Regions from separate parts of the Virgibacillus tibetensis genome, predicted to be linked through region 1. Evidence: a T-box and tRNA genes for the amino acid it is inferred to sense, from the RefSeq annotation. Region 1 holds a T-box; the other holds one or more tRNA genes.
What was found. A T-box is a leader RNA that pairs with one kind of tRNA and senses whether it is charged. The one in region 1 lies ahead of tyrS (tyrosine--tRNA ligase), so its partner is inferred to be a tRNA-Tyr.

Region 1 (12,785 bases):
AGCCTCTCCACCGAACTGATGAATAGAGGAAGGATTTGCGAAAAACCTGGTTGATACTTGCTCGAAGCTTTTTAATATGGAAGGATGGGGTTTTGTTGTTGCACTATTATCCAAATAAATCATTTCTGTAACTCCTTTGTCCATGAAGAAAAGGATATTATATAATATCCTTTTCAAGTAAGTAACTTATTCATTTAATGTACTGCTGCTTGGAACTCTTCAATTCGCTTTAAAGCTCCCGGCTCAATTTCTTCTACTGCTTTTGCAGCTTGTTCTAAAGATAATTCATATTCATAGGATCTGAATAATCGTTCTGATTCTGCTAATTTCGCAGCTAAGAAAGGATATTGACTGCGATATCTGTTTGCATACTGGATTACTTGTTCAGTAAGGAACGCTTGGTCAAGCATGATATCTGCTTGTTCTACTGCATGACTGATGGCAGTCTTCGCTTCACTTAACGCTTGTTGGACTTCAGCCATATCCAGAGGCTGTTTTTCAAGCGTCCTTAGCACACGGCTATTCTTTTCAGATGCTGCTTCTATCATATCCCAGATGAAGTTTGGTATTCCGGGAATGTTGCTCTTTATTAACTTCCTATTTGTTTCACTGAGCTGATCTCGCATTTCTATAAGCTTTTCTTTTGCTTCCAGCTCATCTTTACGTAAATTGTAGATCCTTTTCTTAAATGCCTCGTGCTTCTCTTGCAGCTCTTCAATTTGCTTAAAACCATTTTCTACTTCTTCTCGTAATTCTGAATGAGTTGTACTTTCGTCATCCATACCCACAGCTAATTCATCCAGTTGTTTTTTTAATCCAGTTATCGTTTGCTCCAGAGACAGATATCTCTCCATATCTGTATCCTCAAAATAATAAGCCTGCTTCAGTTTTTCCACTTCAGATTTCGTTTGTTCAAAGGTTTCACTAAATTGATCTAATGAATGCTGATAGCTTGGTATTTGATTGTCAAGATAGTTCTTTGCAAGTGCTTCTCTTTCCAACAGCTGGTACATTTCTATTATTCTCTCTTCTATATCTACAGCAATAGATTCTGCTTCTGACGTGTCTCCGTTTTCCATTCTGGTTACACTGCTCAAAAGACGTTCCTGATATGTACGTATTTCTTTCTCGAAAGCCAGATGCTCTACTCGGTAGCCGTCTTCTTTCATCCCTTTTAACCCAGAATAAAGATTATCTAACTGAGCTGGTAAATCATGTTTACACAGCTTATATATTGCAGGGAAAGAATCAATCTGTTGGTCCAGGCCCTTCAAATCAGAATTCAATTGATCCACCAGTCGCTTTGCTTCTAAATAATCTCCTGATTCTACCAATTCATGATATTCCGAAAGCCTTCTTTCCAGCTCATCAATTTCAATATCAAAATGATATTCTGCTTTACCATATTGGTAGCGGCTTTGTGCAAGCTTTTTGCGCAGCAATTTAATTTGGGGTTGTATTCCTTCTATTTCTTTTCGGCTTATTTCTTCTGATTCCAGGAGTTCATCTACTTCCTGAAGCATTTTTTCAATATCATTTTCAATGGATTGCAGTATCTGTTCTACTTTACTTAATCTTTTATTAGCCAGGGAAAACCTGTAGCGATCAGCGGCTTCCTCAGCATCAAATAAATGCTCTTCAATATCAGGTAGTTCTTTCGTTAAAATGAACTCCCATCTCTCTTTCCATGTCTCAAACTTTTCTTGTGTTTCGCCTGACAAATTCAGTGTCTTAATGCGTCCCAACTGGGAAGCGACGTCTCGGCCCATGATATCCATTTTCCAGCTTTCATGCCTGTCAACAACATCATATACCCGCTTGCGCAAAATAAGCCCTATGATAATTAATGCGATTATTACTAGAATGATGCCAATAAAATATGCCATATAATGCCTCCTAACTAAATTCCTATATAAGAGGATGTTGTTTTTGAGCCTCTTGAAGTACAAGGGTGTAATAAGATTTATTGAAAAACCGTCATTTAAATAATATAGTACCTATAATACCATGTTAATTGCACTTTTGGCTAAAAATATACAAATAAATTAATCTACCAACAATTTTTTTGCTTTTTTTTAACTACTGACTTCATTATTCTTTTTACCGCCTTGATGGTGCACGATAAAATCCAGCCATTCATGAATAGTTTTAACATATTTTTTCACAAAAATAGCATGAGAATAATCTCCTATAATATGGTTTTTCCATTCATTATGTAGAATATATGGGGTGATTAGCATTCCTTTCAATTGCATTAACATATAATGCCGGTCTTCTTCACTCTTTTTATCCCTTTTTATCGTATTAAAAAAGGTGGAGCTTATGTAATGGTTTTCTTTTGCTAAGTAGGTTACTGCCATTTCCCTTACAAAAACCGAGTCCAGAGATAATTCTCGATGAATGAAACAAGATAATTGATGATTCTGTTGTTTGTACTGTATAATGGTGAAAATCATTTTTTTTAATTTATCTAATTCGGTATTTGTCTCAAGGCTTGCCAGCGTTTCATCAATTGCATTTAAATATGCTTCGTAATACTCGGTGACCGCATATTCCAATAATCCTTGTTTCCCTTTAAAGTAATAACTTATCAAAGAAACATTGACGGAAGCTTTCTCTGCTATATCACGTACCGATGTTCCGTGAAATCCCTTTTGAAAAAATAAGACTGAGGCAGCGTCTATCACTTTTTGTTTAGATGGGTTCGTTTTCATCAATATTCATCTCCTTACAACTCAAATACGACAAAGAAACAATATATCCTGCATTTTATTATCGACAAAAAACACACAGACTGTCGAACCTTGCAGATTTATTCTAAATTTCATTATGGAAGGAAAGTGTATATGTTTCAAGAATCAGCATACTCGGGAAGCAAACGTAAAGATTACGAATTACTTTTAAAACAGTTACAGGCCTTAAGCGAGGATGAAGTAGACTCAACTGCTATCTTAGCGAATGCTTCTGCTTTATTAAATCAATTTTTATCAGAGGTAAATTGGGTTGGCTTTTACCTTTGGAAGGAAGAGGATAATCAACTTGTACTTGGACCATTCCAAGGGTTACCAGCATGTATTAGAATAGGATATGGTAAAGGTGTTTGCGGAACTGCAGTCAAAGAAAGAAAAACCCAAAGGATAGCTGATGTACTGCAATTCCCTGGTCATATTGCATGCGATAGTGCGAGTAGATCTGAAATAGTAGTTCCAATTATTAAAAATAACGCTGTATATGGAGTTCTTGATATCGACAGCCCCACCACTGACCGGTTTGACGAAGCAGACCAGCAATATCTTGAAGAATTCATACACATACTCGAAACATTTATCTGAAAAGGAACATACCAAAATATAGCTGGCTAATTCTTCTTAGCCACTATATTTATTTAATCATTCTTTCTGAAGGGAAATCCTCATTTGATCTTCACATTTTTTACAACACTGTTTTTCCCAGTAGTCTTCGCTTCATAAAGTGCTCTATCTGCCCGAATAAAAAGCTCATCAACGGAATCATCTACAGACTTTGTCCAGGAAGAAACTCCACATGAGAGTGTCACCATTGGCTCCGTGAATTTTTCTACTTGTCTTCTAATTAAACCAGCAATTTGAACCCCTTCATTTATCGTAATTTCAGGGGCATATATTGCAAGTTCTTCTCCTCCCCACCTTGCCGGCGTGTCTTCGCTATCAAGAAATGTCATTATAATTTTTGCTACTTGAATAAGTACCTTATCCCCAATATGATGACCGTATTGATCATTAACCAATTTAAAGTCGTCAATATCGAATAATATAAGAGATCCCATCTCCCCTTTTTGCATATGTGTAACTATCTTGTCTTCCAAATGATTTCTTGAATATAATTTTGTAAGATAGTCTGTTATTACAGCTTTTTCCAGCTTGTCTTTTAGTATAGTATTTGTAACAGCTAAAGTGGAATGTTGAACAAGAGCTTGCATTAATTTAAATTTTTCAAAACTAAAGTAGTATGGCTCTTCATGCATAATAACAATCAAACCATGATTTGTACCGGAGTTGCTCATTGGTATTACCATTAATGAACGATAATCAAAATTATCTTTCCAGCTGTAATTACCATTAAAAACAGATTCCTCCTTTCCCATTTCGGTTACAGACAAATATGCTGCAAATGCATCCCCTTTTTCTGTATAAAAAAATGCAGTACTTCCAGTTAATATATCAAATTTCGGATTCTTCTCTTCATTATAATAGATAAAACCTACCTGTGTGGCTTGACATGAAGCTATAATTTTATTTCTGACTAATTTTGTGATTTCAGATAGCTTTAAGTTGGAATTCAACTTATGTGTAGTATCATTAATTAATTTCAAATCAGATACTAAATGAATTGAATTCTCGTACAATGTCGCGTTTTCAATAGCTTTTCCAGCAGTTTGTGCAAATTCAGTAATGAATTCTATTTCCTGTTCTGTTAAATCAACTGCATACTTCGTTACAAGTTGTATGACCCCATAGACACCTTGTGTACCGATAAGCGGCGCATACAAGTATGTACTCTTTCCATTTAACCTATTTTCTATCTGTACTTCCCCTGACAGAAAGGCCTGTGTACTGACTCTTTTTGTTACATCATCACTATACTCTATTGTTTGAACCGGCAGGGTAGGGTCAACCTCGCTATCCTGAGATAATAATAAGTTAAACGAAAGGTTTGGGTAAAGTCCTTGTAACTCGGCAATAATTTCTCTTATTATGTCTGTCTTATCTGTGTTTGACAGCAAGCGTGATGACAGTTCATACAAGAACTTGTAATTTAGATCACTTTCACTTTTCGATTGGTATTGGTGAATCATAGTGAGCAGTATTTCTGTCTCACTTTTACTGACTTGCAACAGCTCTTTATTATATTGATTATCAAAAGCCAGATATAACAATGCCTTTGGGCCTTTTTTCGGTTTTAAAGTTAATATACATGTTTGAACCCTATCCGGGCTGATCTTGTATATCTTTTCTTCGGTAACAGTCCCACCTTCAGCATCTATTTCTTCATTTAGAAATTTCTCTTCATCTATTAAATGTGAACCTAACTGATAGGTTTTACTCCAATGATCATAAATATATAAACCAATGTACCGCGCATTTGTTATTTGTTTTAATTGTTCAATTATTATTGTAAAAATCTGTTCATTTGGGTGATTATAGAACTCGGAAATCAATTCAAAATAAACACTGCGTAATTTTCCTTGTAACTGATTTATATTTTCCATTAATATCACCTATCATAAGTTTTCGTATAGTCTAACATGAGAATTTTTTGTTGTCTGAAGTCTATCCAATATATATATCCATTATATACTAACTAGTTCTTTTTTCCTATAGTTTGTTTCGCACTTGCCGTTTGTTTTTTTTAGGTTGACATATGGTTGTTTAACTTATATACTATACTTTGTGTAAAATAATAGGTAGCCTATGTGAACCAACGCTTGAAACCATTTTGTTCCTCTTCGATGAATTTCATCTGTAACCCAAGAGGTGTATCGTGTAACTCTCTGCTGCTGGAGCGATGGTACATGAAAACATAATGGACAACGAAATGGAACACGCTCATTTATTTTTTATGCAAATAAAATTAAAGAGGAGTCATGTCTTATGGCACGCTATACTGGATCAGTATGGAAAAAGTCTCGTCGTCTTGGCATTTCATTAACTGGAACTGGTAAGGAATTAGATAAACGTCCTTACGCACCAGGTCAACACGGACCAAATTCACGCAGGAAAGTCTCTGAATATGGTTTACAACTACAAGAGAAACAAAAATTACGTTTTATGTACGGATTAAATGAACGTCAATTCCGTAACTTGTTTACTCAAGCAGGTAAAATGAAAGGTATTCATGGTGAAAACTTCATGATTTTACTTGATGCACGTTTAGATAACATGGTTTACCGCATGGGCCTAGCTCGTACGCGCAGACAAGCCCGTCAGCTAGTAAACCACGGTCACGTGTTAGTTGATGGATCACGCGTTGATATTCCATCCTATCGTCTGGAACCAGGTCAAGTTGTCAGTTTACGTGAAAAATCAAGAAACCTGGATGTAGTTAAGGAAGCTTTGGATGTGAACAACTTTGTTCCTGAATATATCTCTTTTGATGCAGATAAATTAGAAGGTACTTTCACTCGTTTCCCAGAGCGTTCAGAACTGCCAGCTGAAATAAATGAAGCACTTATTGTTGAGTTCTACTCTCGTTAATAACTTAACAAAAATTAACCCCTTGGAAATGTTGGTAAACAACATCTCCAAGGGGTTTTTAAGTATTTATAATACCTGTTTTGTTCTATTAAGTAAAAGCCCCGATTGGTTAATAACAAAGGCGTAAGCGCCTGGGTAGGACGTATGGCCTGCGTCCGCGCATCCGCGGGTGGGGGCGACGTTGCCGCGCAGGAGCGGCGTAGTTAGTCGTTCTTCCACTGCCCGCAGGAGATTCACTCCAGAGTATAAGATACATTTAGACTTTCGCCATTTCTGGCGATAAGTCAAGTTCATCAAAAGGAAACATGCTCACTTCCGCGGGTATGCCGACGCCTGAGCACAAACCCGGTTATAGGTGGCCTTCCTTATGTGTAACGAATTGGTTTATGTTGAGTTAGATTAATAAGAGGCTGGAAGGGCACTAGGTGATGGGCGCTGGTCGATGATAACACCACGTTCTTGAAATAGGTAAGATGTATCGCCGACGTAGCTATCCCTATCCTGTCCGTTGAAACTGGACTTAGCTCTTGCTGTCAGAGAGTTTTATAGAGCCAAATTTATCTCTTATTTCATAAATACAAAAATAAGGTGCCGATTAGGCACCTTGTCCAACTTTCGCTAGCAATGTTTTCTTCTTTTTCTAAATCTGCGGCCAGTGAATCTTCCTGCCACTCTTTGGTCTCTGTGCTTATCCCTGTCTCTGACTCCTTCTACAACTCCTCGGTCTCTGTGCTTATCCCTATCTCTGACTCCTTCTACACTTCTCCGTTCTTTCTTCCTGTCCTCATCTCTGACATCTCTTCTCCTTCTTCGAAAGGATTCTTGGCATCTACAGCCCATATACTCACCTCCTATACAATATTTTATGTAATAAAGCCACTAGAGTAACGGCACCAACTAAAAAGGTGTTAAATATGTGTTAGTTAATCATTAAATACCACCGAGTTCAGTAATGTTCTCCTTGTTTATCCATTTCTACTATCACGGGATACCTTGAGAATACCTATTGGCTTCATCGGCACTAGGACGTCCTCGAAAAGGGAGGTCAGCTTTTCTTAGTACGACGTATCGTTGACGTAGTTTTCCCTATCCTATCTGTCGAAGTTGATTATGGCTCTTGCTGTCAGCTGTTTTGGAGCCATATTCATATATTTTCTAGCAAAAAAAGACACGAACAAAGTGTTCGTGTCTTTTCGTTCTATTTAAAATCGATTAAGTAGTATTTTTTCTTTCCCCGACGAATAATAGTAAATTTCCCTTCAATACGATCCACTTCACTTACCGTGTAGTCCAAATCCCGTTTCCGTTCTCCATTAATGTAAATCGCACCATTACTGATATCTTCTCTTGCTTGCCTTTTGGAAGAAGAAATTGATGCATTCACTAATAAGTCAATTAGCGTAATATCTTTTTTAGATACTTGATATGTTGGTACATCTTTAAAGCCTTGTCCGATGTCGCTTGCTGATAATTGCTTTAAATCTCCGCTAAATAATGAAGCTGATATTTTTTGAGCTTGCTTCAAAGCCTCTTGGCTATGAACTATTTCTGTCATTTCTTCCGCTAGACGCTTTTGTGCGATACGATTTTCGGGACTGCTGTTCACTTCATTTTCAAGCTCATTCATTTCATCTTCAGAGATAAATGTGAAGTAACGCAGGAACTTGATAACGTCACGGTCATCTGTGTTTAGCCAAAATTGATAAAACTCATATGGTGTTGTTTTCTCAGGGTCAAGCCAAATCGCACCACCTGCAGTTTTACCGAATTTTGTACCATCCGCTTTTGTAATTAGTGGCACAGTCAATCCATAAACTTTTATCTCTTCTTCTTGCTGTTCTCTTGAACGGCGTATAAATTCCATGCCTGCAGTAATGTTTCCCCACTGATCACTTCCGCCAATTTGTAATGTGCAATTTTCTTGTTCATATAATTTTAGAAAGTCTAGCGATTGCAGTATCATATAGCTGAACTCGGTAAAAGTTATCCCCTGTTCGATCCGTGCAGAAACAGACTCTTTTGCAAGCATGTAATTTATCCCGAAATGCTTTCCTGCATCACGAAGAAAATCGATTACAGTCATACTTGCTAACCAATCATGATTGTTTCTTGAGAGAACAGGGTTTTCCCCATTATCAAAATCAAGCAGCCTGGCTATTTGCTGTCTAATTTTTTCACTATATTCTTTAACAACTTCAGTTTCATTTAACGAACGCTCACTGGTTCGACCACTTGGATCGCCAATCATTCCTGTTCCCTCTCCAATTAAAGCAATTGGCTTGTGTCCCGCTTTTTGGAATCTCTTTAGCATGGTTACAGGAAGCAAATGCCCAATATGCAGGCTGTCAGCTGTCGGGTCAAACCCGCAATATAATGTGACCTTGTTTTCTGTGAGGTGCTTTTCCAGTCCTTCTCTATCTGTTGTTTGATGAATTAACCCTCTTGTTTCCAGATCCTGTAGAATTGTCATACCATTCACTCTCCATATCTTAAGTTAAATAACAAAAAAACTCCCCCCTTAAATAAAAAGGGACGAGTTTAACACGCGGTACCACCCTTGTTGCAATTAAATTGCCACTTGGGGTTGTTAACGATGTTTCCACCGTTTCTTAAATGGTTGCCATAAAAGAAATTGCTCCAGATTGTAATTCACCTGCAAATATATACTAGCTTACACCTACCGCCAGCTCTCTTTAAAAGGGATTTGCAAAAGCTACTATATTCTTTCCTCGCAAATTGTTATCTTGTTTATATATATATTCATATCATATTAATGCTTAAAAAGCAATATAGTGGTATTTCTTATTCAACATAAAACGTACTTATGCTATAATTAGAGGTGGAATTTTAGGAGGTTTTACAATGGATTTTAAACAACGGATTCATAAATACAATCAAAAAATACAACAAATATGGAAAGAAGGAATTATCCAGAGATCATCACGTATCACATACGATGTGTTTTGGAATGTAGTACTATTTTTCTTTATAGTTGGATTTGTCGGGTTATTCTTTGCCGGTGGTATTGGTGCAGGTTATTTTGCATCTCTGGTAAAGGATGAACCAATAAGAGCGTACGACGTTATGGCACAGGATATTTACAATTATGAGGAAACATCCAAACTCTATTTTTCCAACGATATATTCCTTGGGGATGTTCGTGCCGACATACATAGAGAAGAGGTCTCGCTTGACAATATTTCTGAAACACTCATAAATGCAGTTATTGCAACAGAGGATGAATATTTTGATGAACATAAAGGGGTTGTTCCTAAAGCCATTGTTCGTGCAATGATGCAGGAAGCATTTAACTCAGATATGAAAACAGGTGGAAGTACACTAACGCAGCAGCTGATCAAAAATCAGATCTTAACAAATGAAGTTTCTTTTGAACGTAAAGCTGTTGAAATTTTACTAGCACTTCGACTCGAACGTTTCTTTGAAAAAGAGGAAATCTTAGAAGCTTATCTGAATATAGTTCCATATGGACGTGAAGCATCCGGAGGAAACATTGCTGGAATTCAAACAGCAGCCAGAGGTATTTTTGGTGTAGATGCAAAAGACGTAAACCTGCCACAAGCAGCTTATTTAGCAGGACTTCCACAGAGCCCCTCTGCTTATACACCGTTTGAAAATTCGGGTGGATTAAAGGATGAGGATAGGTTAAAACCCGGTCTGAATCGGATGAACACTGTCCTAAACAGAATGTATGAATCTGAATATATTACAAGAGATGAATACGATGAAGCACTGAACTATGATATCGTTGCAGACTTCACTGAAGCCAGGGAATCTCCTTTAGATAATTACCCGGATTTAACTTATGAAATTCAAGCAAGAGCCAAAGATCTGCTGGTAAACTATTTAAGTGAGAAAGATGGGTATACAGAAGAAGATTTAGCCAATAACCAAGAATTGAAAGATGAATATGAAATAAAAGCAGACCGTGATTTAAGAATGAATGGCTATCAAATTCACTCTACAATTGATAAAGATATTTACGATGTCTTTAAAGAAGTTATAAAAAATTATGACCACTATGGTCCTGACCGAACATTTACAGTAAAAGATGAAGAAACTGGAGAAACCATAGAGAAGACAGAGCAAATTCAAGCTGGTGGAATGTTAATCCAGAATAACACTGGAAGAATAATCAGTTTTGTTGGCGGTCGGGATCAAAGTCATGAAGAAGAGTATAATTATTACAATTATGCAACGAAAGCAAAGCGATCTATTGGTAGTACAATTAAACCATTACTTGATTATGCACCTGCCATGGAAAAAGGTGTCGTACAGCCTGCTACAGCGCTAGCTGATTATAATAAACAGCTAGCTGGCTGGCCCGCAGATAAGCCGAGAAACTATGGTGGTGGGAATTACGGGATTGTTTCTGCACGTACAGCTTTTGCTAATTCCTATAATATTCCAGCGGCTGAAATATATACGAAAATAATAAATGATAATCCTGCTAAAGAATATTTAGATAAAATGGGTATTACCTCACTATCAGAAGGTGACTACGTTTACCCATCACTTTCTATCGGTTCTATGGATGTTGGTATTACAGTTGAAGAGAACACCAATGCCTTTGCCACCTTTGGTAATGACGGAAAGTTTGCAGATGCATATATGATTGAGAAAATTACAACCAATGATGGCGAAGTAATCTACGAACATGAACAAGAGACCGTAGATGTATTTACCGCCCAAACAAACTACCTAACAATTGATATAATGCGTGATGTCATTAGTAGCGGAACAGCACGTTACCTGAATTCTCGATTAAAACATGGGAATGTAGATTGGGCAGGCAAAACCGGAACATCAAATGATTATAATGATGCTTGGTTTGTCGCAACAAATCCAAATGTGACTTTCGGTACTTGGATTGGCTATAGGACACCGCATTCTATAAATGAATGTTCAAATTGCTCCTTAACTTACAGTCAAAGAAATCTTAATTTATGGGCAGAGCTAATGAACAGTGCACAGGATATTAATCCTGAATTATTAGCACCTACAGAAAGGTTCAAGCGTCCGGATGGAATTGTAGAAAGAAGTTATTGTGCAATCTCGGGAATGCTTCCATCTGAGCTTTGTAAAAAAGCAGGCTTAATTAAAACAGACCTATTTAACTCGAAGTTTGTTCCCAAGGAAGAGGATGACAGTTTAGTTACAGGTAGTTATGTGATGGTTGATGGGAAAGCAGTGATCGCGGGGCCAAATACACCAAGTGAATTTACAGAAGGAGATGGGCTGGCCTTTAATCCGGAATTTCTGAAACGAAATGATTATGATAAATTAAGCGATTTATCGCAACTCTTCCCTCGAGGTGCAGACAGGGAAAAATGGGAGAAAATTGGCATTCCTAATACAGATGTCGGAAATGCAATTGAAGATGATGGTAAAAATCCATCAGCTCCAACATCCCTAAAGAAGTCTGGAAATAAGTTGTCTTGGAACAAATCCAGTAGTAAAGACGTAGTAGGATATCGAATTTACCGTTCAGATAAACGTGGTGGAAATTTCAGTCTAATAGGTAGTACAACTTCTACTGATTATTCTATAGGTGACAATAGTGCTGTCTACCATGTTAAAGCTGTTGACTATTTTGGACTGGAATCTTCTGCGTCAAAAGAAATTTTGGTTGGAGATACTTCCAAACCGGAACCTGAAACACCGGATGAAGAAGATAAAAAGAAAGATAAAGACGAAGATAAGGACAAAGATAAAGATAAAGATAAAGATAAAGATAAAGAAGAAGATCAAGAAGACGATGACAACGAAGATGATGATGACAATAGCAACGATGAAGAAAACGAAGATGAAAACTAGTATTCCAGATAGAAGGGCAGAACCCGCCATTAATGAAGGGCGGGATCCTCCCTTCTATTTTTATACCCCAAATTATGAAATTACTAAAAATACCAACGTTATTGCTGTATAATGGTAATTATGAAAGCGTATTTATCTAACAATAGGTGGTGAAATGATGAATCATACAAAAGAATACCACTCTTTAACACGTCCAACGTCGAGTGGCATAATTACTATTGAAGGTCCTCTTCCTTCTGCCAAGCTTAAGAAATATCATTTTCATGAACAACTAACTGCATTCCGACCGCCAGACAAACAGTTTGAGGCAGTATTAAGTATTGCCGATTTTCCAGAGGGGCGAATTATTATAGCTAGAACTGAAGATACAATTATTGGTTATGTAACATACCTTTACCCTGACGAATTGGAAAGATGGTCCGAATTTAATATGGAAGACCTAATTGAACTGGGAGCCATCGAAGTGGTACCCGAATACCGAGGGGCACGAATTGCTTCGGGTTTATTAGAAGTATCAATGATGGATTCTTTCATGGAAAATTATATTGTTATATCCACAGAATACTACTGGCATTGGGATTTAGAAAGAACGGAATTGAGTATATGGAACTACCGAAAAGTAATGGAAAAGATGATGGGTGCAGGGGGTCTACTACCAGCTCCAACGGATGACCCTGAAATTATTTCACATCCAGCCAACTGCTTAATGGTACGCAT
Region 2 (12,785 bases), on a different contig from region 1:
ATTGGTACACCTATAATTGATATATTAGTTTTCATTTAAGCGCCTCCTTTTCTCTTTATTCTAGCCAAAAAAGGGTATATGACTCAACCCGACATTAATTTGCATATATATACAATTTGAACAAAGGAGGCGCGGATTTAGAAGAGGCAGGAAGGAACTGGACTTGGGGATGGGTTCTTGCTGTCAGAGGATTTTATAGAGGAAATTTCTTTCTTATCTCTCAAAAAAAACAGGTAGTCAATACCTGTTTTTAAATCGTTTTAAATTTCTATCGGACCGTTTACATTGGGACCGATCATCAAGGGTTTGATTCCAGCCTGTTCCCATGCTAGCATCAGCGCATCAGCCTTTTCCCGCGAAGGCATAAAGGCAATTCCACAATCGCCTCCCCCTGCACCCGAAGGCTTGCCGGCTCCTCCATATTGCTCAGCTAAATCACATAACCTACCTAATAGAGGAGTCTCAATTTCAACATTTGCATTATTTCCTACCGTCCGAAGGGCATTTCTATTTTGCTTAACTCCACCTAATAGAGTTTGTGTGTCAGCTTCTTCCATACCTCTCAGAAAGCTTCCAACGGCCTCTTCACTATCCTCAAGAAATTGACTGAATTGAACAGGATTATCTATTTTCAGTTTAAGTATTTCGTTGACAAGTTTTGCAGTCGATGCTGGTTTACCGGTCCAACCAATACATACATGGATATTCTCAGGTAATTTAATCTGCTTAAGAGAGAAATAAACCCATTCTTTTTCCAGTAGTTCTGTTAATGTGGTGTTATTCTCATATGATTCTAGCAACCATTCAGCCTGAAACGAAGAATACTTGAGAAATCCACCGTGGGAAGAGGCTGCTACATCAGCCCCCGATCCATTACCCTGTACGTTCACATGTGAAATAGCCGCAAGTTTAAAGATTAACTGAGCAGTTGGAGGATGGGTAAGATATTTTTTCAAAATAACGGTAATGACTGAAGTTACTACTGCCGCACTCGAGCCCAGTCCGTATTTAATCCCAGATATATCATCAAGTTCGCTTTTTATCGTTAACATAAAACGATCAGGAGAAATCGTGTTCTCTTTTAAGTAGGTAAGTGCGATTGTCATTGCCTCTTCTACAAAACGAACTCGCTCGTCTCCTGAATGTATTTGAACTCTATTATTTTTATATTCCCATACAAGGTTATTCAGTTTGAAATCCTGTAAAGTTATGCGGTTCTCTTCACTCGGTTTAAGCGATGCATATACAAAACGATTAACTGCCATAACCACTAAGCTATGGTGGGGTTGTAATACTGCAAATTCTCCAGCTACCATCAATTTTCCAGGTACTTTTACAGTTAGTGTTGTATTTGGCATAAGGTTCAACCCCTATAGATAGGTTACTCCTTGACCTGATCGACTAAGTATCACATCTGTTACACCAGGTATTCCACGGAGTGTCTTTTGAATATCGTTTTCGTTCTCCGGCAAATATAGTACTTTAACATTAGGTCCGGCATCAATTGTAAAATAGGCAGGAATACCGTTGTCTCGCAATGATTGCACGGTTTGCATAACAGCTAAAGTAGTATCATGCCAATATGTAAAAGGAGGGTTAGCTCCCAGTGTAGTAGCATGCATCTTTAAGCAATTAGCCTCGGCTATCTGACCAACTTTTTCAAAATCACGAGCAGCAATTCCTTCTTTAATTTGTTTCAAGTCATTTGGAATACTGTCAATCCAGCCTGTATAGAAGGGAGATGTTTCCACTGTTCGTTTCATACCTTCCCGACTAGAAACTTTTTTCATCGTGGAAGATAAAACAACTGCAGCAACTCGTACATCCCAATAATCGGCTGGTGCAATAGGAACGGCAAATGAATCAGACCCATCATCCTTCATACCCATTTCCCATTCAGCAAATCCACCATATATAGAGCGGCATGCAGAACCTGATCCTTGGCGTGTAAGCATAGAAAGTTCTCGATCCGTAAGCTGCAGCCCGATTGCATTTGCACCAGCAGCAGCCAGGGCTGCAAAGCCAGATGCTGATGATGCAAAGCCAGCAGCAGTAGGGACTTCATTTATGGAATGAATAGTGGCATACAGCTTCTTCCCAGCATAAGTGCGAATTAGATCAAGAAAAGTCGTAACGCGATTATACTGCTCGCCTGAAACCAATTGATCGTTCAGGAAGAATTCGTCTTTTGATAATTCTTCTCGAAAGTCTACGGTTGTTGTTGTATAAAATCCGTCCAACGTTAGAGATAAGCTGCTGTTAGTTGGTAGTATGATTGATTCATTACGTTTTCCCCAATATTTTATCAAGGCAATATTTGTATGAGCTTTAGCTGTACACTTCAATTGTTTATCCCCTTTGCACATCTCTCTATCTCAGTACTTACATTCTATTCTTGTTTTTTTAAGACAAATGGCCACACAGCATGCGCTCCAAATTTTCTTAACTTTTCCGCGAGCTGCCTGGAGTGAACTTCATTTTGGGCTAATGCAATAATGCAGCCGCCATTACCACCACCTGTAAGTTTGGCACCTAGTGCACCTTCCTTACGAGCAAAATGAATTAATCTATCTAGCCCAGCATCACTTACTCCTAGAGCTTCCAATTCCTTTTGAGCTTCGTTTAACATCTGACCTAGAATATGCTTCCCTTTTTTCTCAAGTGCATGTTTAGCCAGATAAGTTAGTTCACCAATCCGGTCAAGTTTTTTTTGAATTCTCCTCGGTGCAGACTTTAATAAGCCCGCAACTGATTCGACTGCTAATCGAGTATCGCCGATTCTTCCAGAGTCTGCTACTACAAAGTGAAAGTCATCACTTAAGTTTATAAAATCAATGAGATGCTCTTTTTCATACCACACAGGTGATTCAGAAGTAATGGTCATCGTGTCAATACCACTCGGTGCACCGTGGGCAAACGTTTCAGCAATATTCGCCAATTTCAATAGCTCTTCTTCTGAATAATGATCATTAGAATAAGCAAATAGAGATCGTATAATAGAGATTGCCACCGACGCACTGGAACCGAGTCCCTTGCCTGGTGGTATTGACGATTTAATACGAATTAATAAATCACTGCATGGTAATTGAAGATGCTCTAACGTTCCTTTAATGCAACTTACAATCCCTTCTAAAGCAGCAGGAGCATGTTCAAGTGGGCCATGATAAAAGGTACTGTCAATTTTCACCGATCCTGGAACATATTCAATAACTGACTCAACCCCAACTAATGGGAAAGGAATAGCAATGGCAGGTTGTCCGTGTACAACTGCATGCTCTCCTATCAGTATTAGTTTACTATGAGCTATACCTATAGCTGTTTGTTCTGTAGTTGTCGCTTTTTCTGCACTCATTTTGTATAATTTTCCACCAATTCTTTAGCTTTTCCGACACGGATTTCTTTTACTTCAACTAATTTCCTAGCAATAATATCAATCATCTCCCCAGTAGCCCCTGCTGCAATGGCAACAGAGCGAGAATGTAATGCCATATGGCCTTTTTGTATTCCATCAGTTACCAATGCTTTTAATGCGCCAAGATTCTGGGCTAAACCTACTGTCACAATAACCTGCGCCAATTCTCGCGCAGACTCTACCCCTAATATACTGTGGGAAATCTTTGCTATTGGATGAACCTGAATTGAACCACCCACCGTACCTACAGACATTGGCAGCTCCAGTTCCCCAACAAGATTACCCGCTTCATCTACAGACCAAGTTGTCATCGAACTGTATTTCCCGTGGCGTGCTGCATATGCGTGGGCTCCTGCTTCAACTGCTCTCCAGTCGTTTCCTGTTGCAATGACAATCGGGTCAATTCCATTCATTATCCCTTTGTTATGCGTAACTGCCCGATAAGGGTCTGACGCAGCAAACTCATAAGCATGGATTACACCATCACGTACTTCTTCCCCTGAGTATTCACCAGTTATCAATAGTTCGGGAGGGATTACACATCGTGCACGCGCCAGGCATTTATCTGCATAATTTGATAATATTCGCAAATAAACTTTCCCCTTAGTTAATTCCTCAACGGTCGGAGCCAGTGACTCAACCATTGTATTAATGATATTCGCTCCCATTGCGTCACATGTATTAACATACAAATGCAATACAAGCATCTGACCATATTTCGAGTCAGTCTCTTCATTTAATATTCTTACTTCCAGATCCTCTGCCCCGCCACCTCTGGCTACTAAGCTGGGATAGGCTGCATTAGCATCTTCTATTAATAATTGTTTTTCTTTTAACAGTGTATCCTTTGCTGCATGAATATCCGGGCATCCTACTACTTGTATTTGACCTATCATTACTCGTTCAGTAGCCTCAGTAGTAAAACCTCCAGCTTTCCTTACAATCTTAGCAATATAACTTGCTGAAGCAACTACAGATGGTTCTTCAATTGCCATTGGTATTACATATTCTTTCCCATTTATTAAGAAATTCAACCCTAATCCTAGTGGAAGAGGAAATGTGCCTATGACATTTTCAATCATTTTATCAGCTGTATCAGGTGATAAGGGTGCCTGCGAATACAAATCTGCAGTTTGTTCTTCTGAAAATGTATGCATATTCTTAATTAAATCTCTTCGTTCTTCAACAGTCATATTATAAAAACCAGGAATTCTAGAAGTTTCCATACTGTATCACCCTTTTATATATATAATTAGTATATAAGCTTCGTGTGCATCAAACTATTTAGGTCTTTCAATTTATGAGGTTATTCACAAGGCTCGGCACAAAATATCAAAGTTCTCGAGCCTTCTATCCTCTTTTTTAGAACATGTACTTTATGATCAAATTATAACATGTTTTCCCTATGTATAATCATAAAATGAAACTTCATTTAGCAGGTTTCACTTCTTATCTGCCTATAATAAAAAAATAACTGTATCTATTATGTAAAAAAACGGCCTAAAATGCAAATAAACAAGGTTGTCTACAATCATAACGACCTTGTTTATTTGAAAAAATTATATGTATGATGTATTAACCGTAATTTTCATTTCTGTAAAAATGGTGAGCCATGATGGATTCGAACCATCGACCCTCTGATTAAAAGTCAGATGCTCTGCCAGCTGAGCTAATGGCTCATTCTATTATAGTTGCTTATTTTTTGGAAAGAATGTTCATCTGAGTGCTCGTCGTGTTGCACGTTATTTCGGTGATGCTGCACTCCTCGCAGGCCTGCACATAGTAGCTATACTATGATGTTAGCGGCCAGCTAATGGCTCATTCTATTATAGTTGTTTATTTTTTGGAAAGAACGTTCATTACAATAGTCTTACTTTTAATCAAAATTTTGGACTATAAAAAGGTCCCTAAAATAAAAAAATGGCTGGGCTACCAGGATTCGAACCTGGGATACACGGGATCAAAACCCGATGCCTTACCGCTTGGCTATAGCCCAACAATATAATGGTGGAGGGGGGCAGATTCGAACTGCCGAACCCTGAGGGAGCGGATTTACAGTCCGCCGCGTTTAGCCACTTCGCTACCCCTCCGTATTGTTAACTATAATTATTTTATTATACAATAAAATATTTTAATTAAAATGGTGCCGGCCAGAGGACTTGAACCCCCAACCTACTGATTACAAGTCAGTTGCTCTACCAGTTGAGCTAGGCCGGCAAAAATAAATGGTGGAGGATGCAGGGCTCGAACCTGCGACCCCCTGCTTGTAAGGCAGGTGCTCTCCCAGCTGAGCTAATCCTCCATGTTGGTGACCCGTACGGGATTCGAACCCGTGATACCGCCGTGAAAGGGCGGTGTCTTAACCACTTGACCAACGGGCCATCAAATAATAAACTTTAAATGAATGTTCTTGTCGCAAAGCAACGAATTTTATTATAACCAGTTATGCAAGCTTTGTAAAGGGGAAAAAAGAATATTTTTATTTAATTTTTTATAACCTGGCTACATTTGTTTTTTTAAGCTGTCATATCTTATTGAAACACTGCCACTCCTTTAGTAAATATACATTCAATGCTTTAGTTTCTTTATAAGAAACAATTAGGTTATAATATACAAAAGACTTTTTGGAGGTGCACACATGTCAAATTTACTACAAGGTAAAAATATAGTAATCATGGGAGTAGCAAATGAAAGAAGTATAGCTTGGGGCATAACTAAATCATTACATAATGCAGGAGCTAATTTAATTTTCACAAACAGACAAGAAAGGTCATACCAGAAATTAACAAAGCTACTTGAAAAAAATGAAGTAAGTGCAAAGTTAATTGTATCGTGTGATGTGGCAAGTGACGAGAGTATTAATGATGCGTTTTCTGAAATCAAAAAGAATGTGGGCGTTATTCACGGGGTTGTTCACTCTGTTGCTTTCGCAAACCGGGATGATCTAAAAGGGGAATTTTTAGATACTTCGCGTGATGGCTTTTTATTAGCACAGGAAATTAGCGCATATTCACTAGTAGCTGTTACGAAAGCTGCCAAAGAACTAATGACAGAAGGTGGCAGCATCGTTACACAAACGTATCTGGGATCTGAGCGCGTAATTCCTGGTTATAATGTTATGGGTGTTGCAAAAGCTTCTTTAGAAGCCAGTGTGATGTATTTAGCAGAAGATGTAGGCAAACACGGGATCCGAGTAAATGCGGTTTCAGCAGGCCCTATACGTACGTTATCAGCTAAAGGTGTTTCAGGGTTTAATGAAAAAGCTGGAGTAATTGAAGAAAAAGCCCCATTACGTCGAAATGTGGATCAGGATCAAGTTGGGGATGCAACTTTATTCTTCATGAGTGAGTTATCCAGGGGAATAACGGGGGAAGTATTACACGTTGATTCCGGCTACCATATTATCGGCGGCTAATATTCTTCCAGTTTCATACAAAGACACAGACGCTATATTACACGAAATTGTGTTAAAGCGTCTTTTTTTATAATGTTGGGGAGGGAAGATATATGGAAGAGTGGTTTGGTAAGATAAGCAACGAGCACTTTATCCCTTTTAGCTTCAGTCACATTGCTATGATCTTAATCTATATAGTCGCTCTCGTTATATTACTAATAACTTATAAAAAGTACGCTGAGAGTGATCTTTTACTAAATGTTTTTAGATGGTCTATAATAGTTACATTAACTTTATCAGAACTATCCTATCAAACATGGAGCGTAGTCAATGGGTCATGGAGTGCAGGAGAAAGCTTACCCCTGCATCTTTGCAGCATAGCAGGCATAATCGTAATTATAGGGCTTGCCACTTACAACAAAAAAATAATCACTATTTCTTTTTTCATTGGATTCTTACCTGCTTTATTAGCAATTGTTACTCCTGAATTAACTTATAACTACACGCACTTTCGTTTCTGGCACTTTTTTATACACCATATTGTACTATCATTTGCGAGTATCTTTCTCTTGTTGAGCAGCTCTGTTAAGATCACAGTTAAATATACTTTAGAAGCTTACGGTTATTTGCTTATATATGCTGCTATAATAGGCTTTCTAATTAATCCTACCTTGAACTCGAATTACTTATTTCTATCTAACACCCCAACAGCTGATACACTTTTTGACGTACTCGGAGATGGGATTTGGTATTATATTAATTTATGTTTATTGGGTTTGGTTGTTTTTATAGGGCAGTTTGGGGTTCTTAAACTTTTTATCTATAAAGAAAAATAAGCAATCAAAATAAGTTCTAACCTTCATTCTTATCCCATTAATTCTATAGGATTTGAATTTAACTGATTTGTATATAGGAAGAAACACAGTTTAACTGTTTCCCATAAAAACTATATCCCTCGATATAGAGGAATTATTCTATATAGACACTCAGAATGTTATCCATTTTAATTTCTTTATTGTTATTCAGCCTAATATCCCTCTGATCTACTTTTGCTAACTTCCCTTTACTGGTTAGGAAATCACGGCCATTATAGTGTTTTATTTCTACTGTCAACTCATTATGTATCGCTAATAACAGCCTACTATTGATATCTGGCACCTTATGATGGCTCTGATCCCTAACATCCTTATCTTTCCACAAATGTCTAAGCACTTTAACCTTTTCTTTCACCCGCGTTATACCTGTGTTATTTACGCTCATTTTACTCTCTCCTCATTTGTAAAACTTCATAATTATATATCAAAAGGAACTTATGTTCGTATTGTAACACAAAAAAATAAACATCTTCAATAAGAGTTTTAGTTTTAATTAAATTATATATAAATCTGCTTCTAAGTTCCGTATTACCTGCAACGCGGGCAGGCGTTTTCCAGAATAAATAGGTGCCATTTGGTACTCACACCTTTTTTTATTGGAAATCTTTTTTTTGGCAATTAAAAACAGAAAAGCACGTTCAAAGTGCTTTCCGTTTTCTACTTTAAAATAGTTCCCGCGCCAACAAGCGATAAACCTCCAAACGTTTCCCCTGTGAATGAGGGATACTGCAGATCATTGCTTCATCAAATCCATATTGTGCTTGTTCAGCTTGTAATTGGGTTGCGACTTCCTTTGCTGATCCAACTATATGCAACTTACGATTTTCTTGAATGGTCATACGATCCAATTCAGTTAATGGATAATCTTGAGCTTCTTCAGGTGTTAACGATTGACTGATTTTCCCTTTCATCAGCCACAAACGGGCAATATCCTGTGGTCCCGCTTCAAACTCAGCTTCTTCCTTTGTTTCAGCGGTTGTTACCATGTAGGCGACATTAATTTCCGGATTCTCCATAAATGCGGAAGGCTGAAAGTGATGTTTGTATGCATCTAATATCTCTTTGGACATCTCCCCATTGAAAAATTGCGCAAAGGAATAGCCAACGCCCAATTGTGCAGTTTTTATTGCACTGTTTCCACTTGATCCCAGCATCCAAGCTTCTGGCAGAGTTATTTGAGTTGGAGCTGCAACCATCGAGTACAAGCTATCTTCCGGTACTTCATCATTGATCATTTTTAATGCTGTTCCAAACTTTTCATACATATTGTTTAACATTGGTTGGCGTCCTTCTGATAAAGCATACATAGCGTTTCTATCCCCTCCTGGAGCACGACCCACACCAAAATCAATCCGGCCAGGTGAAAAGGCACTAAGTGTTTTGAAAACTTCGGCTAGTTTTAAAGGCGAATAATGCATCATCATCACGCCACCCGTACCAATTCGAATATTGTTTGTTTTAGCTGCCAGCCGAGCTAACGTCACTTCCGGTGCTGAACTGACAAAAGCTTTTGTTCCGTGGTGCTCTGCCATCCACATTCGGTGGTAGCCTAATTCATCTGCCAATACAGCCAATTCTTCCGCTTTTTTCAATGCATCTACAGCGGTATTTCCACTAGTAACAGGCGCTTGATCCAGTACGCTTAATTTCATGTATAAACACCCTTTCTTATATCTTAATTAATTATTTACTCTTTATTTGCTTCCTGCTCTTTCCGAAGTTTTTCCGGTGTCACATCAGTCCCAAGTGGATCAATCACTGTCAGTCCTGAAAAAGTGTGTAGAACCTGACCGCGGATTTGACGTAAATAGTCTTCACGCAATACTTGCTGCTCCACTTTTTCGGCATTTGTTAAACCCGCTTCACGTTGTTTCTTTGCTAACTCATTAATACGGTCTAAACCTTGAATCATCTTTTTTCTCCTTTACTTATTATTTATTTCACCAATTATTCATAGGCGTAATCTTTACATCGTTATTGTTGGAAAATGTGGCAGTACATACTCACCCAATTCCTGTATCACTTCTTCCGCTGGTCGCCTCCCATATTTCAGTGAAAACATCATATGATTAACCCCTGCACCCTGATAGGCATAAAGATAATCAATCAAAAACTTATGCCCAGATCTAAATCCCGTGCTCATCGGTTTTGGCGCTTCGTTTGGGCGCTCTGATAAATCGATGGAGACTGCTTGGGCAAATGGCTTGAATCCGCCAGCTGCCTCTTGCCATTTTTTAATAAGCTCACGCTGACCTTTAACTTCCTGCGCATAAAATAGCCAACCATCTGTATGTTGTGCTAACCATTCAATCGACTGACCAGAATAGCCTGTTCCAAAAACAGGAATGTCAGACAAACCAGGTTTTGGAACAATATCACCCTGAGTTAGGTCAACACTTTCAGTCTGAATTTGCGGAAATGATTCTTTCCATACCTTTTTCATTACTTTTATCGATTCCCTAAATAATGCAGCCTTTTCATTATGATTCACTTTAAATGCTGGAAATTCAATAGGACGGTCCCCTGTTGCAGCGCCAAATAAAAAACGTTGGAAAGACATGATGTCAAGCGAAGCAGCTGATTTTGCTGTATGGAGCGGATGTCTTAGCGTTGTGACAATACTTGATGTTCCTAGCGCTATTTTATCAGTATGGGCTGCTACGTACGTTAGAAACATCCAAGGATCGTAAAGTCCTCCAACATCACCAAAGTTTGGATCATAAAGCGGAGAATCCCTGACAAATAGGGCAGCAAACCCCAGTTCTTCTACTTTCTTAGCAAGTTTCATTTGTGCATCTAAATCCATAGTAGGAAAACTTCCTAAATAAGCTTCCAAAGGAAATATTAATCCAAGTGTTAATTTATTTTCTTTAAATGTTCGAGAAAAGCCATGATGTGACTGAAAATTCTCCAAGTATTTTCCCTCTCAATACATCTTATTTTCTTATATAACCATTTTTTCCTTTAACCATGTTTGTAATCCTTCTACCTGTACTTGAAAGCGATCTGAATGTATCTTATTAGATAAAGACGCAATTGTTTCACGCTTTAGTACAGATTTCCAAGCCTGTTCCGCTTCATCCATTAAATCCGCTAACAAGCAACATCTATCTTCTTTATCCAAATCAAGCATGTCATCAAGAATACCGCTTGTAGAATAAAGTGACTGTTGACCTTCTATGGCAAGGTATATATCGTATATCCGAATCTCTTCAGGATTTTTCTTTAGTTTAAATCCGCCTTTTACGCCTGGTACAGAAGTAATCAAGTCCGCACTGACTAACTTCCTTAGCAGTTTTTGAAAATATGTTGGTGAAGTCCCCAATTGTTGGCTAATTACTTCTCCAGGTAAAACAGCCTTATCCGGCAGCATATCGAGTAAAAGAACAGCATACACTGCCTGCTCAACCCCCATTTTCATCTGCATTCTATCACCTCTTTTACTATTAAGAAGCATCTTCATTAAAACCGATAAACATTATCCACTTTAGGCATTATCTCCTTTAAATTTTATTAATGCAAATGGAATGCTTACCAGTATTCAACCTTTTATTTGCGCTCGAAGAAGCAGATCAAAATTAGCAGATATGCTGGATGAGGATTATATGTAAACTTCATTATATATGGTGTGTTTTCATTGGACTAGATATGAACGTATATCCCCCCTTTTCAATTGAGTAACAACAGGGAACAAAACAGGTTTTATTAATCATTATGAATAGAAAAAGCCCTGCATACGTTGTAGGCAGGGCAGTATTTTACTTAGTATAATACCTTACATAATTAGTGTTCGCAGTGATATACAAGCCACTCTTGATTTGATACATATGACCGCCGCCAACTGGGAACTTGTCCCGAATTACGGTAAACACTTCCCCTCTACTTACGATGACAGCCTTATCATCCCAATCAGGTGTGTTGTATGTCCATAGGGAGTCTGTGATGATCTCTATAAATGCATCTCCACTGCTTTTCTTTTCTAGCCCGAAGTGTGATGCGATAGCATCTGCTAATGCTTTACCAGTATTATCTAGCACAGTATCATCACGCATCTTTTGAATATCAATCGTAGAATCCATAAACCCACCTTCGATAAGAATTGCTGGCATGTTTGATTCTCGTAGCATGTAGAAATTTTCATTCTTAATGCCACGATCACGAAGTCCCATTGATCCAACTATTCCAGGGTGAACTTTTTGTGCTAAAGAGTACCCTGAAGAAGAACCAGGATAATGATACGTTTCTGTTCCAGTCCAAGATCCCCATTCTCCAGTATATGCGTTATGGTGGTATGATACCAAAATATCCGCATTAGCATTATTCGCATTATTAGTACGATCACTTAAAGGCACATCTGTATTTCCTGTTGGATCATCAAGACGAATAATAGATACATTTTCGTACCCATTCAAATACATCATTGCAGCTACTACCACCTTGTTATTAAATGACCATTCCCTTTCATCTGCTGGCGATCTTTTCCCCGGTGTATAATAACCATGACCTGCTCCAATTGCTACTTTTACCATAATAAATCTCCTCCTTGTTTTTTGTACAAAAAACTCCTCTGTCTCCTTTCTATAAATTTAGGTTCTCAGTGGTCAGTGGTACTATTTGTAAAATCCGAGTTGTTAATGTAAGTGTAATAGAAGGCAGGCAGGAAATATGTCAATTATGGTCGATTTAAAACTGAATTTTCACAATTGGTAGAATAGTAATAATTTTTCCTTGATTATTACATAGGTTAAAGGCCTGATATGTAGTAAAATGTTGATAATACAATGCTTTTGGATTAATTTAAATTTTAAAATAACAAAAAAATGATTTTTTACTCCTGTTTTAAAACGAATATTTAGTACTACAATTTCTGGAAATAGGAAAAACAAGGACTTTGGTATTTCTTTTTGTAATATTTTCTGGTTATTTAATCATAAAAATTGTTGACATTTGTTAAAGTCAACAATCCATAAGTCCTACGTATTCAAATATTGTCTTGACCGTGTAAAGAACGAAATTTTCTATTTTTGAACATCCTACTAATTACTACGCTATTTTAAGGAGTCTTTCTGTCGTCAAACGATAACTTAACGTCTGTCATGATATT

Region 2: it has a tRNA-Tyr gene. The T-box ahead of tyrS (tyrosine--tRNA ligase) is inferred to sense a tRNA for this amino acid. The anticodon was not compared.

What each region holds. Positions count from the first base shown of each region.
Region 1 covers NZ_JARZFX010000001.1:31,163-43,947, reverse strand. Annotated here, with positions in the region: gene QGM71_RS00210 (cysteine desulfurase family protein) at 1-123, opposite strand, end outside; gene ezrA (septation ring formation regulator EzrA) at 195-1,886, opposite strand; gene refZ (forespore capture DNA-binding protein RefZ) at 2,076-2,714, opposite strand; gene QGM71_RS00195 (GAF domain-containing protein) at 2,847-3,332, shown strand; gene QGM71_RS00190 (sensor domain-containing diguanylate cyclase) at 3,413-5,248, opposite strand; gene rpsD (30S ribosomal protein S4) at 5,631-6,233, shown strand; gene QGM71_RS00180 (hypothetical protein) at 6,852-7,073, opposite strand; gene tyrS (tyrosine--tRNA ligase) at 7,432-8,703, opposite strand; T-box leader at 8,759-8,972, opposite strand; gene QGM71_RS00170 (transglycosylase domain-containing protein) at 9,096-12,068, shown strand; gene QGM71_RS00165 (GNAT family N-acetyltransferase) at 12,226-12,785, shown strand, end outside.
Region 2 covers NZ_JARZFX010000020.1:969-13,753, reverse strand. Annotated here, with positions in the region: gene rocF (arginase) at 1-35, opposite strand, end outside; gene QGM71_RS20175 (phosphomevalonate kinase) at 261-1,358, opposite strand; gene mvaD (diphosphomevalonate decarboxylase) at 1,371-2,345, opposite strand; gene mvk (mevalonate kinase) at 2,390-3,352, opposite strand; gene QGM71_RS20160 (hydroxymethylglutaryl-CoA reductase, degradative) at 3,349-4,638, opposite strand; tRNA gene QGM71_RS20155 (tRNA-Lys) at 5,016-5,091, opposite strand; tRNA gene QGM71_RS20150 (tRNA-Gln) at 5,334-5,408, opposite strand; tRNA gene QGM71_RS20145 (tRNA-Tyr) at 5,418-5,502, opposite strand; tRNA gene QGM71_RS20140 (tRNA-Thr) at 5,554-5,629, opposite strand; tRNA gene QGM71_RS20135 (tRNA-Val) at 5,639-5,714, opposite strand; tRNA gene QGM71_RS20130 (tRNA-Glu) at 5,719-5,793, opposite strand; gene fabI (enoyl-ACP reductase FabI) at 6,051-6,827, shown strand; gene QGM71_RS20120 (YwaF family protein) at 6,920-7,642, shown strand; gene QGM71_RS20115 (YolD-like family protein) at 7,776-8,066, opposite strand; gene QGM71_RS20110 (LLM class flavin-dependent oxidoreductase) at 8,344-9,333, opposite strand; gene QGM71_RS20105 (DUF896 domain-containing protein) at 9,369-9,593, opposite strand; gene QGM71_RS20100 (LLM class oxidoreductase) at 9,648-10,595, opposite strand; gene QGM71_RS20095 (RrF2 family transcriptional regulator) at 10,626-11,108, opposite strand; gene QGM71_RS20090 (N-acetylmuramoyl-L-alanine amidase) at 11,440-12,210, opposite strand.